One region of the Streptomyces sp. NPDC052299 genome, then DNA from elsewhere that is predicted to be linked to it. Evidence: riboswitches for the same ligand, from Rfam matches in the RefSeq annotation. Region 1 holds a riboswitch; the other holds the start of a gene.

Region 1 (7,058 bases):
GCCGGGGCGGCCGTCCTGCTCGCCGCGGGCGCCCCGGGCCGGCGGCACATGCTGCCCGGCGCCAAGGTGGTCGTCAGCCAGCCCGCACTGGACGAGCCGGTCCAGGGGCAGCCCTCCGACCTGGAGATCGAGGCGCGCGAAATGGCCCGGATGCGCGCCACGATGACCGGCATGCTGGCCCGGCACACGGGGCGCTCCGTCGAGCAGGTCACGGAGGACACCGAGCGCGACCTCACCCTCGACGCGGAGGGCGCCCTGGCGTACGGGCTGGTCGACCACATCGTGCGGAACCGGCTCCCGGTGCCGCCGCGCTCCGGGTGGTGAACCGGCGATGCAGCCATCGGAGTTCTCGCCGCTGCCCGCCCTGACCCGGGCCGAGTCCGAGTTCATCGACCACTATCTGCGGGTGGTCGACCAGGTGGGCCGGATCAATCCGGCGCACGGCGACGACACCTACACGGCCCTGCGCGCCGCGCAGGCGCTCGCCTCGCACGCGGCGGCCCTGCGGGACGCGCTCGCGCTGATGCACCGACGCGGCGAAACCCGTATCCACAGCGGCACGTTGACCCGCGCTCTGCGGGAGCTGGACGGCGAGCGGAGGGCGGCCCGGGTCGCGCTGCCGCCCGCCGCGCCGGACTGAGGCCGCCGCAGGTCGCCGACACGCCCGGGAGGTGCGCGAGATTTCCTCGCTCGTTCGGCGTAGGCGTTCCCTCTCACGAGCGACGGTCCGATTTGCCTTTTCCTGATGCGCGGGGGGCGGTTTCCTTCGCGACACCGCTGGTACGGCCGTGGCCCCGGGCGGCCGGCGGACGGCCGTCCGGGTTTCCGTCCACCTGAACGGGCCATCCGGGACGGTCTTCACCGATGGCCGTTCCGGCTCGGAAATCCGGCACGAGGTGAGTCAAGATCCCTGGGACGACAAGCCCCCGCCACCGCGGCGGGGCGGTCCGGGCGGACGCCGAGTCCTGCCGCCGCCCGGATGACTGGTCGACAGGAGTGGATCGGCAGGAGTGGAGGACCCGAGCACTACGGGACCGCCGGATCTCCGGTTGTCCCTCGGGGTGAAGCCGCATCGCGCGGCCGGGCGACTTCGCCAGCCCGAACCCGACAGGTCATCCTTCACAGGCGGCTGACGAAGGGTTGCGCATGAGTGCGCAGGTTCATGTCCCGTCTCTGCTCGTCCGGGCCACCACGGCCTCGGCCATGACTCTCGCCGCCGTCGGCGGCACGCTGTGCGTCCCAGGAGCCGCGCCCGAGGCGCAGGCGGCCGGCCACGCGATGAAGGCCCTGAAGATCGCCGCGTCGAAGAAGGGGGCACCCTACCGCTGGGGCGCCACCGGGCCCGGCAGCTTCGACTGTTCGGGGCTGACGCTCTACTCGTTCAAGAAGGCGGGCAAGCAACTCCCCCGCACGGCCCAGCAGCAGTACAACAGGACCAGGCACATCTCGGCGTCCCAGCGCCAACGAGGTGACCTGGTCTTCTTCCATGCGGGGCGCAGCGTCTACCACGTGGGCATCTACGCCGGCAGCGGGAAGATCTGGCACTCGCCGAAGACCGGCGCCGTGGTCCGGCTGGAGAAGATCTGGACCAGGAGCGTCTCCTACGGCCGCGTCGGCTGACCCGCCCGTCTCAGGGCTGGACGGGGGCCTGCCACGGGAGCGCCACCCAGACGGTCTTGCCGCCGTCGGCGGTGGGTGTGACGGCCAGCCGGCCGCCGTACTCCTTGGCCAGGGAGCGGATGATGACCATGCCGCGTCCGTTGTCCTGCTGGACGGCGGCGGGCAGTCGCCGGGGCCGGCGGGGATGGCTGTCCGTCACTCCGAGGCGCAGCTCCTCGTCCCGTTCGAGACGCAGGTCCACGGTGAAGGTGGGCGACTGCCCGAAGGTGTGCAGGACGGCGTTGGTGGCCAGCTCCGAGATGATGAGGCGGACGGCGTCGGCGGCCTCCGCGTCCTCGGGCAGGCCCCACTCCGTCAGCACCCGGGCGACGAACCCGCGGGCCGCGGAGACCGAGACCCGCTCGCTCGGCAGGGTGACACGTGCTTCCTGATGGTCTGCCATGGCGAGCCGTCCCTTTCCCACCCGGTACCGGCCCGCCGAGCGGTCCGGTTGTGCTTCGCGCCAGCGTGCCACTGATGCTGCCCTCCGCGGCGGCGATCCACCAAGATATGCATATATCTGTCCCTCAAACCGGTGAACTCCGCCCACGCGGACCCGCTCCGGCGCCACACTGTCTGCTCGTCGGGCAGTGGAGGGAGCCATTCGGATGCAGCACGGCCCTGCGGTGCGGCGCCGCAAGCTGGGAGAGGAGCTGCGGAGCCTGCGCCACGCGTCAGGTCTCACGAGCCGGGAGGCGGCGGCGCTCCTCGGCTGGCACCAGTCGAAGGTGAGCAGGATCGAGACAGGTGTCAGCGGGGTGCGGCCGGACGACGTGGACCGGCTCCTCGACGCGTACGGCATGGACGATCCGAAGCTCCGCGAGGTCCTGGGCGCGCTCGCCGGTTCGGCGGGCGGGGGCGGTGCGGGCTGGTGGCACGCCTACCGGGGGCTCATCCCGCCCCAGTACCGCGACTTCATCAGCCTGGAATCGCAGGCGCGCACCGCCCGGACGCTGGAGACCACGGTGGTACCGGGCCTGTTGCAGACGGCCGACTACGCCCGCGCGGTGACCCGGGCCTCCCTGGACGGGCTGCCGTCCGGTCAGCTGGACTCGCTGGTGGAGGTACGGCTGACCCGGCAGGGGGTGCTGCGGAGCGATCCGCCGCTGCGGCTGAGCGCGGTCCTGGACGAGGCGGTGCTGCACCGGGAGGTCGGCGGCAGGCGGGTGATGAGGGAGCAGCTGCGCCATCTCGCCCGGGTGGCACAACTTCCCCATGTGCGACTCCAGTTGCTTCCGTTCTCGGTCGGCGGCTATGTCAGCCTCACCAGCCCTTTCGTTATCTTCTCTTTTCCGACTGCTTCCGACCTTGACGTGGTCGTTCTCGACCACTTGACGAGTAGCCTCTACCTGGAACGGAAAGAAGACCTTGCGGCGTACAGCTCGGCCTTCGAGACCCTTCAGGCGCACGCGCTGTCGCCGGAGCACACGCTGGACCGGATCGCCGCGATCGACCGCGGCGACCGGTGACCCCCCACCGCCCGGAGGAAGCGTCATGTCCGATCACCTCGCCCGGCACGCCTTGCGCTGGCGCAGCAGCAGCTACAGCACGGGAATGAACAACTGCGTGGAGACCGCGCCGTCCGGAGGCGGGCGGCTGCTGGCCGTCCGCGACTCGAAGGACGTGGCCAGGACGCCCCTGGAGTTCTCCACGGCGGCCTGGACGTCCTTCGTCTCCGGCTTGAAACGCTGAGCCGGACCACCGTCTCAGCTCCGCGGTGCGGTCCTCCGCACCGTCTCCACCGCCCGCGCTACCTGATCACCGGTCAGGTCGGCGCGGGCGGTCAGCCGGAGCCGCGAGATGCCGTCGGGCACGGACGGCGGCCGGAAGCAGCCCACCGCCATCCCGGCCGTGCGGCAGTCGGCGGCCCAGCGCACGGCGGCGTCGGCCGAGGGCGCCCGGACCGAGACGACCGCCGCGTCGGGCCGCGCCGCGGTCAGACCGGCCGCCGTCAGCCCCTCGTACAGCGCGGTGGCGACCGTACGCGCCCTGAGCGCGCGCGCCGGTTCGCGGCGCAGCAGCCTCAGCGCGCCCAGGGCGGCGCCGGCGGCGGCCGGTGCGAGTCCGGTGTCGAAGATGAACGTCCGGGCGGTGTTGACCAGGTGCTCGATGACCCGGGCCGGTCCGAGGACCGCGCCGCCCTGGCTGCCCAGGGACTTGGACAGGGTGAGCGTGGCCACGACGTCCGCGTCTCCCGCGAGCCCCGCCGCGTCGAGCGCGCCCCGTCCGCCCTCGCCGAGCACGCCGAGTCCGTGCGCGTCGTCCACCAGGAGCGCGGCGCCCTCCGCCCGGCAGACGGCGGCCAGCGCGGCCAGCGGCGCGGCGTCGCCGTCCACGGAGAACACCGAGTCGGTGACGGCGAGCTTCCGGCCCTCGTGCCCGCGCAGCGTCTTGCGGACGGCCTCCGGGTCGGCGTGCGGGACGACGGCGGTCTCGGCCCGGGAGAGGCGGCAGCCGTCCACGATGGAGGCGTGGTTGCCCGCGTCCGACGCGATGAGGGCGCCGCGTCCGGTGAGCGCGGTGAGGGCCGCGAGGTTGGCGGCGTAACCGGAGGAGAGGACGAGCGCGGCCTCGAAGCCGCAGAACGCGGCGAGTTCGCGTTCGAGCTCGCCGTGCAGCGCGGTCGAACCGGTGACCAGCCGGGAGCCGGTCGCCCCTCCGCCCCAGCGGCGCGCCGCGTCCGCGGCGGCGGAGGTCACCTCCGGGTGCCGGGTGAGGCCGAGGTAGTCGTTGCTCGCGAGGTCCAGGAGCCCCGCTCCGGCCTCGCGGGGCCGCAGCCGGCGGACGAGACCCGCGTCCGCGCGCCGGCGCGCCTCGTCTTCGATCCAGTCGAACGGGGTGGCGGGCATGGGCGGTCCCTTTTGTAGGCAGCTCACAGACCCTAACCGGGCTCATGCCGAGACACGGTGTGGCGATGCACACACCCCACGTGAGCTCTGTTGTCCGGTTCCTCCTTGGCTCCGGGCGGTGCGGTGCGTCAGGATCATCGCCATGGACCTCCTGAACACGCTGGTGGACAAGGGGCTGCGGCGCGAGCTGCCGACCCGTGAAGAAGCGCTCGCCGTACTGGCGACCCCGGACGACGAACTGCTCGACGTGGTGGCCGCGGCGGGCAAGGTGCGCCGTCAGTGGTTCGGGCGGCGGGTGAAGCTGAACTATCTGGTCAATCTGAAGTCCGGGCTCTGCCCCGAGGACTGCTCGTACTGTTCGCAGCGGCTCGGTTCCAAGGCCGAGATCCTCAAGTACACCTGGCTGAAGCCCGAGGAGGCGTCGAAGGCGGCGGCGGCAGGGGTGGCCGGCGGCGCCAAGCGCGTGTGCCTGGTGGCCAGTGGCCGGGGCCCGACGGACCGGGACGTCGACCGGGTCTCGAAGACCATCGAGGCCATCAAGGAGGAGAACGAGGGCGTCGAGGTCTGTGCCTGCCTCGGTCTGCTCTCCGAGGGCCAGGCCGACCGGCTGCGTTCGGCGGGCGCCGACGCGTACAACCACAACCTCAACACGTCCGAGGGCACGTACGGGGAGATCACGACCACCCACACCTACGCCGACCGCGTCGAGACCGTGCAGCAGGCGCAGGCCGCCGGGCTCTCCGCGTGCTCGGGGCTGATCGCGGGCATGGGCGAGAGCGACGCCGATCTGGTCGACGTGGTCTTCTCGCTGCGCGAACTGGACCCGGACTCCGTCCCGGTCAACTTCCTGATCCCGTTCGAGGGGACCCCGCTCGCCAAGGAGTGGAACCTGACGCCGCAGCGCTGTCTGCGCATCCTGGCGATGGTGCGGTTCGTCTGCCCGGACGTGGAGGTGCGGCTCGCGGGCGGGCGCGAGGTCCATCTGCGCTCGATGCAGCCGCTCGCCCTGCACCTGGTCAACTCCATCTTCCTGGGCGACTACCTGACCAGTGAGGGCCAGGCCGGGCAGGCGGATCTGGACATGATCGCGGACGCCGGTTTCGAGGTGGAGGGGGCGGGCACGACGACGCTCCCCCGGCACCGCGCGGACGCGGCGGCGGGCTGCGGTGCGCACGCGGCCGAGGGCTGCGGTGCGCACGCGGGCGGCGGCTGCGGTCCGTGCGGGGAGGCCGCGGAGGCGGAGCCCGCACCCGCTGCGGAGGCGCCGGAGACACAGGTGCCGGGTGCCCGCACGGACCTGGTGGCGGTCCGCCGCCGCGGCGCGGGCACGGACCTCGCTCCCAATGCCTGAGCCGCTCTCCCCCGCCGCACTCCGGGACCTGGACCGGGCGCACGTCTGGCATCCGTACGGCCCCATGCCGGGCCGGCAGGAGCCGCTGGTCGTGGAGTCCGCGTCCGGGGTCCGGCTGCGGCTCGCCGAACCCGCTCACGGACAGCACGAGTTGGTCGACGGGATGTCCTCGTGGTGGTCGGCCGTGCACGGCTACAACCACCCCGTGCTGAACGAGGCGGCGCGCGGCCAGCTGGACCGGATGAGCCATGTGATGTTCGGCGGGCTCACGCATGAACCGGCCGTCCGGCTGGCGGCCCGGCTGGTGGAGATCACCCCGGAGCCGCTGCGCCACGTGTTCCTCGCCGACTCGGGCTCCGTGTCGGTCGAGGTCGCCGTGAAGATGTGCCTGCAGTACTGGCGCTCGGCCGGGCGGCCGGCCAAGCAGCGCCTGCTGACCTGGCGCGGCGGCTACCACGGGGACACCTGGCAGCCGATGTCGGTGTGCGACCCCGAGGGCGGGATGCACGAGCTGTGGTCCGGCGCCCTGCCCCGCCAGGTCTTCGCGGACGAGCCTCCCGCCGGTTACGACTCCGGGCCCGACCCCGCGTACGCGGCGCACCTGCGCGAGCTGATCGCGCACCACGCGGACGAACTGGCGGCCGTGATCGTGGAGCCGGTGGTCCAGGGGGCGGGCGGCATGCGCTTCCACTCCCCCGGCTGTCTGCGCGTGCTGCGCGAGGCGTGCGACGCGCACGGCGTGCTGCTCGTGTTCGACGAGATCGCGACGGGCTTCGGGCGTACGGGAAAGCTGTTCGCCGCCGAGCACGCGGGGGTCTCCCCCGATGTGATGTGCGTGGGCAAGGCGCTGACCGGCGGCTATCTCACGATGGCGGCGACGCTGTGCACGAGCGAGGTGGCCGACGGCATCTCGCGCGGCGAGGTGCCGGTGCTCGCCCACGGACCGACGTTCATGGGCAACCCGCTGGCCGCCGCGGTGGCCTGCGCCTCCATCGACCTGCTGCTGGGCCAGGACTGGCAGCAGGAGGTGAAGCGGATCGAGTCCGGGCTGCACGAAGGGCTGGCGGCGGCACGGGAGCTGCCCGGGGTCCGTGATGTGCGGGTGCTCGGTGCCATCGGGGTCGTCCAGCTGGACCACGAGGTGGACATGGCGGCGGCGACCGCGGCCGCGGTGCGCGAAGGGGTGTGGCTGCGGCCGT
Region 2 (7,058 bases), on a different contig from region 1:
CGTTGATTCGTGAAGGGCAGAACCATGGCTGAGCGCCGCGTAAACGTCGGTTGGGCCGAGGGCCTGCACGCCCGCCCCGCTTCCATCTTCGTCCGTGCCGCTACGGCCTCCGGCGTTCCCGTCACCATCGCCAAGGCGGACGGCAACCCGGTCAACGCGGCCTCCATGCTCGCGGTGCTCGGCCTCGGCGCCCAGGGCGGCGAGGAGATCGTGCTCGCGTCCGACGCGGACAACGCCGAGGCCGCCCTGGACCGTCTGGCGAAGCTGGTCGCCGAGGGCCTCGAGGAGCTTCCGGAGACCGTCTGAGCCCGAGTGGCCGGCACCGCCGGCATTCCTACGGGAAAGCCGCGGCCCCCTGCATGGGGCGCCGCGGCTTTTGCGTGCACGGACCCGGACCATGACGACCGGACCGAATAGGCAGGCGACGCCTTTTCCTGTTTTTGCACGCGCCTTTCTCTATTTGTACGCGGCCTTTGTTAATTCCGGCCGCTCGCGGTGTTTACGGGACGTTGCGAAGCCCTCACACGGCCGGCCCGGGGCACGGTGGCGGGGCGGGCGGCGCGGCGGAGCCGGTGCGCGGCGCCGTGGCGTTCGGCGAGCTGCGCGGCCAGGGCCCTGGCCCGCTCCGCGTCCCCGCGCGCCACGGCGTCCACGAGGGCGCCGTGCTCGGCCCAGGCGTCGGCCGGGCGGGCCGGCTGCTCGACCGCGTACATCCAGGCGATCTTGTGGCGGAGCTGGGTGAGCAGGGCGATGAGGCCGGGGCTGCCCGATGCCTGGGCCAGCGTCTCGTGGAACCAGCCGGCCAAGGAGCGCAGGTCCTCGCCCTCGCCCCGGCGGGCCCGCTCCTGCCCGAGCCTGACCAGGCCGCGCAACACCTTGAGGTGGGCCTCCGTCCGGCGCTGGGCCGCGCGGGCCGCGCTCAGCGGCTCCAGCAGCATGCGGACCTCCAGGAGGTCGGCGGCCTCCTGCTCCGAGGGCTCGGCGACGCAGGCTCCGGCGTGTCTCCGGGTGACGACGAAGCCCTCCGACTCCAGGGTGCGCAGCGCTTCCCGTACCGGGACGCGGGAGACCCCGTAGCGCCGTGCGAGTACCTCCTCGGTGAGCCGGCTGCCGCGTTCGAAGACACCGGAGACGATGTCGTCACGGATTGCCGTGCATACCGAATGCGCCGGAACACGCATGTCCGAACCTCCGCCTCAATCCCCGCGAACAGCGGCCGATCGACACCTCTGGCGTGACTCTATTGCAATGCGCTCGCATTTCCGATGCCGAGCGTTAATTCATGAATATCTTTTGGTCACGACCGAGCGGCGGAAGGCGCACGAGAGGCACGTGCACGGGTGCGGGAACGGCGAAGACCCCGGCGGGGTGCCGGGGTCTTCGGTGGGGGGCTGCGAACGGTCAGACGCTGACGCCGTGGGCGCGCAGATACGCGACCGGGTCCATGTCCGAGCCGTAGGAGGGCGTGGTGCGGGCCTCGAAGTGGAGGTGCGGTCCGGTGGAGTTGCCGGTCGAGCCGGAGAGTCCGATCTGCTGGCCGGCCGCGACGCTCTGGCCGACGGATACGCCGATCGAGGAGAGGTGGCCGTACTGGGTGTACGTGCCGTCCGTCATCCGGAGCACGATGTTGTTGCCGTACGCTCCGCCCCAGCCGGCCTCCACGACCGTGCCGGCGCCGACAGCGACGACGGAGCTGCCGGACGCGGCGTGGAAGTCGATGCCGGAGTGACTGCCGGACGACCAGAGCGAGCCGCTGGACTTGTAGCCCGTGGTCACGTACGAGCCGGCGACGGGCAGCTGGTAGGAGGAGCCCAGCGCGGTGCGGGTGGTGGAGCGGCCGGCACGGGCGGAAGCCTCGCGGGCGGCCCTGGCCTTCGCCTTGGCCGCTTCCTTGGCCTTGGCGGCCTTCTCGGCGGCCCTCTTCTTCGCGGCCTCGGCCTTCTTCTTGGCCACCGCCTTCGCCTTGGCCTCAGCCTTCTTCTCGGCGGCCTCGGCCTGGTGCTGCTGCGCGGCGGCCTGGGCGTCGATCCGGTCGGCGAGGGTGTTCTCGATGGCGAGGAGCTGGGAGAGGCCGGTCTCGGTGGCGGCGGGGGCCGTCCCGGAGTCGGCGGCGAGGGCCGGGGAGGCCAGGGAGCCGATGACACCGCCTGCGGCGAGCGTCGCGACGCCGACGGCCTTGGCGCCGGCGCGGGTCAGGCGGCTCGGGGCACGGTGCTTCCCGGTGGCACGGGTGAACGCCATGGGGTGGCGGGTCCTTTCCTTCCTTCTCGCCTACCGGGTTAGCTGACGGGTTCGGAGCAGGAAGGTCTCCTACGGACGCCTCACTCCGGACGGAGTGCGGGCATCCGATTCACCCCAGGGACTGCGTGGGTCCCCGGCTCCCCAGGCTCGCGCCTGACGGGGACTCGGCGATGGCTGCCCGGTACGTCACGGATGCGCGTACGAGTGGCGGACAGCGGACCCGACGCTAAGCGGACGGACTTCACGCCACCAAACGGACATGGGGTTTTGTAGCGCATCCCACAGGGCGAGCCGACCACTTAGCGGACAAAAGGGACAGAAGAGGAGAAGGGGAGAAGGGGAGAAGGGGAGAAGGGGACCAGGTGGTGAGGAGGGTCCGGCGCGACCGCGGCGCGGGACCCTCCCCCTTACCCGTGGGGCGGGTTGAGCGGCGGATCAGCCGGTGACGACCGACACCTCACCGATGCCGAGCGCCCTGACCGGCTCCTCGATGCGCGAGGCGTCCCCGACCAGGACCGTGACCAGCCGGTCCACCGGGAAGGCGCTGACCACGGCCGCGGTCGCCTCCACGGTGCCGGTCTCGGCGAGGCGGGCGTACAGCGTCGCCTGGTAGTCGTCCGGGAGGTGCTGTTCCACCTGGTCGGCGAGCGTGCTCGCCACGGAGGCCGCCGTCTCGAACTTCAGCGGTGCGACGCCCACGAGGTTCTGCACGGCCGTCTCGCGCTCGGCGTCGGTCAGGCCCTCGGCGGCCAGCGTCCGCAGGACCTTCCACAGGTCGTCCAGCGCCGGCCCGGTGGACTCGGTGTCCACGGAACCGCTGATGGCGAGCATCGCGGCGCCCGTCGCACCCGAGACGGAGTCGGCGGCACCGGAGCGGAGCACCTGGGCGAAGGCCCGTACGCCGTAGGTGTAGCCCTTCTCCTCGCGCAGCACCCGGTCGAGCCGGGAGGTCAGCGTGCCGCCGAGGCAGTAGGTGCCGAGGACCTGGGCGGGCCACACGCTGTCGTGGCGGTCGGCGCCGATGCGGCCGATCAGCAGCTGCGTCTGCACCGCGCCGGGGCGGTCCACAATGATCACCCGGCCGGTGTCGTCGGCCGTGATCGGCGGCACGGGACGGGGCTCGGCGGCGTTCCCGGACCAGTCGCCGAGGGTGTCGGCGAGCAGCGCGTCCAGGTCGATGCCGGTGAGGTCGCCGACGACCACGGCGGTCGCCGTGGACGGCCGGATGTGCGCGTCGTAGAAGGCGCGCACGGCCGCGGCGTCGATCCGCCCGATGGTCTCCTCGGTGCCCAGGCGCGGGCGGGACATGCGGGCCGTGGCCGGGAACAGCTCCTTGGAGAGCTGCTTGGCCGCACGGCGGGCCGGGTTGGCCTGCTCGTGCGGAATCTCGTCCAGCCGGTTCCGCACCAGGCGCTCGATCTCGCTTTCGGCGAAGGCCGGCGCCCGCAGCGCCTCGGCGACCAGGCCGAGCGCCTTGGCCAGACGCGAGGCCGGGACCTCCAGCGAGACCCGGACGCCGGGGTGGTCGGCGTGGGCGTCGAGGGTGGCACCGCACCGCTCCAGCTCGGCGGCGAACTCCTCGGCGCTCTGCTTGTCGGTGCCCTCGGACAGGGCGCGCGACATGATCGTGGCCACGCCGTCCAGACCCTCGGGCTCGGCGTCCAGGGGGGCGGCGAGGAAGATCTCGACGGCGACGACCTGCTGGCCGGGGCGGTGGCAGCGCAGGACGGTGAGGCCGTTGGGCAGGGAGCCCCGCTCGGGCGCGGGGAAGGCCCACGGCCGGGCCACGCCGGGAGCGGGCTGGGGGTGGAACTGCATCGGAACTTCAGTCGCGGCAGCGTCGGTCACTGGTCCGCCCCTTCGTGCGCGTCGGTGTCGGTGTCGGCCTCTTCGGCGGCCTCGGCGGGCTCGACCGGTTCGTAGACGAGAACCGCCCGGTTGTCGGGCCGCAGCTGCGCCTGGGCGGCCGCCTTGACCTCCTCGGCCGTGACGTCGAGGACCCGGTGCACGGCGGACAGCGCCAGCTGGGGGTCGCCGAACAGCACGGCGTACCGGCACAGTTCGTCGGCGCGGCCCGCGACCGTACCGAGGCGGTCCAGCCATTCGCGCTCCAACTGGGCTTGGGCGCGCTCCATCTCCTCGGCCGTGGGGCCTTCCTCGGCGAACCGGGCAAGCTCCTCGTCGACGGCGGCCTCGATCTCCGCCACCTCCACGCCGCCGGACGTCTTGACGTCCAGCCAGCCCAGGGAGGGCGCGCCGGCGAGCCGGAGCAGGCCGAACCCGGCGGCCACGGCCGTACGGTCGCGCCGGACCAGGCGGTTGTGCAGCCGGGACGACTCGCCGCCGCCGAGCACGGTCAGGGCGAGGTCCGCGGCGTCGCACTCGCGGGTGCCGTCGTGGGGCAGCCGGTACGCGGCCATCAGGGCGCGCGCCGGCACCTCCTCGCGTACCTCCTCACGCAGCTGGCCGCCCATGATCGTGGGCAGCGAGCCGTCGCGCGGCGGCTGCTTGCCGTCGTGGGAGGGGATGGAGCCGAAGTACTTCTCGATCCAGGCGAGGGTCTGCTCGGGATCGATGTCGCCGACGACCGACAGCACCGCGTTGTTCGGCGCGTAGTACGTACGGAAGAAGGCGCGGGCGTCCTCCAGGGTCGCCGCGTCGAGGTCGGCCATGGAGCCGATCGGGGTGTGGTGGTACGGATGGCCCTCGGGGTAGGCCAGGGCGGTCAGCCGCTCGAACGCGGTGCCGTACGGGACGTTGTCGTAGCGCTGGCGGCGCTCGTTCTTGACGACGTCGCGCTGGTTCTCCATGGACTCCTCGTCGAGCGCGGAGAGCAGCGAGCCCATCCGGTCGGCCTCGAGCCACAGGGCCAGCTCCAGCTGGTGCGTGGGCATGGTCTCGAAGTAGTTGGTCCGCTCGAAACTGGTGGTGCCGTTCAGCGAGCCGCCGGCGCCCTGCACCAGCTCGAAGTGTCCGTTCCCCTTGACCTGGCCCGAGCCCTGGAACATCAGGTGCTCGAAGAGGTGGGCCAGGCCCGTACGGCCCTTGACTTCGTGGCGTGAGCCGACGTCGTACCAGAGGCACACCGCCGCGACCGGGGTCAGATGGTCCTCGGAGAGCACCACGCGCAGGCCGTTGGCCAGACGGTGCTCGGTCGCTGTCAAGCCGCCGGAACCGGCCTGGGCTGTGGCCGTGTGACCCATGGGCATGTACGTCCCTTCGATCGCGCTACTGGATGTCCATATGAAGAAGCCGCTGCGGGAGGCTGCTTCGAAAGGTTGCTTCAAGACACCCGCCACTGTATGCAAGCGAACCGGCACCTGCCGAAGTTCCCGTGCGGCGAAGCTGCGAGCGAAATTCCCCGGAAGGTGGTCCTCCGCCGCCTCGGGACGGCCGGCGCGGGCCCTTTGGGACGGGTCGAGGTCGGGGTTGTCAGTGCGGCGGTCCACAATGGACCGCGTCAGAACCTGAGGGAACCTGAGGTTGCCCGCTCGAAATCCGTGAAGGAGTCGCAGCAGCGATGGCCCGCCGCAGCACGAAGACCCCGCCGCCGGTCGACTTCGAGGAGAAGATCCTCGACATCGACGTCGTCGACGAAATGCAGGGCTCCTTCCTCGAGTACGCGTACTCGGTGATCTACTCACGCGCCCTCCCGGACGCCCGTGACGGCATGAAGCCGGTGCATCGCCGCATCGTGTACCAGATGAACGAGATGGGCCTGCGCCCGGACCGCGGCTTCGTGAAGTGCGCCCGGGTCGTCGGCGAGGTCATGGGCAAGCTGCACCCGCACGGCGACGCGTCGATCTACGACGCGCTGGTGCGCATGGCCCAGCCGTTCTCCATGCGCCTCCCCCTCGTCGACGGGCACGGGAACTTCGGCTCCCTGGGCAACGACGACCCGCCGGCCGCCATGCGGTACACCGAGTGCCGGATGGCCGACGCGACCTCGCTGATGACGGAGTCGATCGACGAGGAGACGGTCGCCTTCCAGTCGAACTACGACGGCCAGGAGCAGGAGCCGGTCGTCCTCCCGGCGGCCTACCCCAACCTCCTGGTCAACGGCACGACCGGGATCGCGGTCGGCATGGCGACCAACATGCCGCCGCACAACCTGGGCGAGGTCATCGCCGCGGCCCGGCATCTGATCAAGCATCCGGGCGCGGACCTGGAGACCCTGATGCGGTACGTCCCCGGTCCCGACCTGCCGACGGGCGGGCGGATCGTGGGCCTCGGCGGCATCAAGGACGCCTACGCCAACGGCCGCGGCACGTTCAAGATCCGTGCCACGGCCGCCGTGGAGAACGTCACGCCGCGCCGCAAGGGCCTCGTCGTCACCGAACTGCCCTTCACCGTCGGCCCCGAGAAGGTCATCTCCAAGATCAAGGACTTGGTCTCGGCGAAGAAGCTGCAGGGCATCGCGGACGTCAAGGATCTCACGGACCGCTCGCACGGCCTGCGTCTGGTCATCGAGATCAAGAACGGCTTCGTGCCGGAGGCGGTGCTGGAGCAGCTCTACAAGCTGACGCCGATGGAGGAGTCCTTCGGCATCAACAACGTGGCGCTGGTCGACGGCCAGCCGCTCACGCTGGGCCTGAAGGAGCTGCTGGAGGTCTATCTCGACCACCGCTTCGACGTGGTGCGCCGGCGCAGCGAGTTCCGCCGGACGAAGCGCCGCAACCGCCTGCATCTGGTCGAGGGCCTGCTCGTCGCGCTGGTCGACATCGACGAGGTCATCCGGCTCATCCGGTCCAGCGACAACTCGGCGCAGGCGAAGGAGCGGCTCATGGAGCGCTTCTCGCTGAGCGAGATCCAGACGC

What was found. Region 1 has a riboswitch for cyclic di-AMP ahead of AB0L33_RS31735 (C40 family peptidase). Riboswitches for the same ligand answer to the same signal wherever they lie in the genome.
Positions count from the first base shown of each region.
Region 2: it holds a riboswitch for cyclic di-AMP, as region 1 does, so the genes downstream of both, AB0L33_RS23775 (M23 family metallopeptidase) here and AB0L33_RS31735 (C40 family peptidase) in region 1, are expected to answer to the same signal.

Region 1 covers NZ_JBFAUP010000027.1:1,567-8,624, forward strand. Annotated here, with positions in the region: gene AB0L33_RS31725 (ATP-dependent Clp protease proteolytic subunit) at 1-324, shown strand, start outside; gene AB0L33_RS31730 (hypothetical protein) at 332-640, shown strand; cyclic di-AMP (ydaO/yuaA leader) riboswitch at 947-1,143, shown strand; gene AB0L33_RS31735 (C40 family peptidase) at 1,147-1,620, shown strand; gene AB0L33_RS31740 (ATP-binding protein) at 1,631-2,062, opposite strand; gene AB0L33_RS31745 (helix-turn-helix transcriptional regulator) at 2,268-3,128, shown strand; gene AB0L33_RS31750 (DUF397 domain-containing protein) at 3,154-3,351, shown strand; gene AB0L33_RS31755 (8-amino-7-oxononanoate synthase) at 3,366-4,508, opposite strand; gene bioB (biotin synthase BioB) at 4,651-5,859, shown strand; gene AB0L33_RS31765 (adenosylmethionine--8-amino-7-oxononanoate transaminase) at 5,852-7,058, shown strand, end outside.
Region 2 covers NZ_JBFAUP010000014.1:128,909-135,966, forward strand. Annotated here, with positions in the region: gene AB0L33_RS23765 (HPr family phosphocarrier protein) at 25-306, shown strand; gene AB0L33_RS23770 (GntR family transcriptional regulator) at 477-1,181, opposite strand; gene AB0L33_RS23775 (M23 family metallopeptidase) at 1,402-2,241, opposite strand; cyclic di-AMP (ydaO/yuaA leader) riboswitch at 2,254-2,421, opposite strand; gene AB0L33_RS23780 (pitrilysin family protein) at 2,677-4,059, opposite strand; gene AB0L33_RS23785 (pitrilysin family protein) at 4,086-5,450, opposite strand; gene AB0L33_RS23790 (DNA topoisomerase IV subunit A) at 5,762-7,058, shown strand, end outside.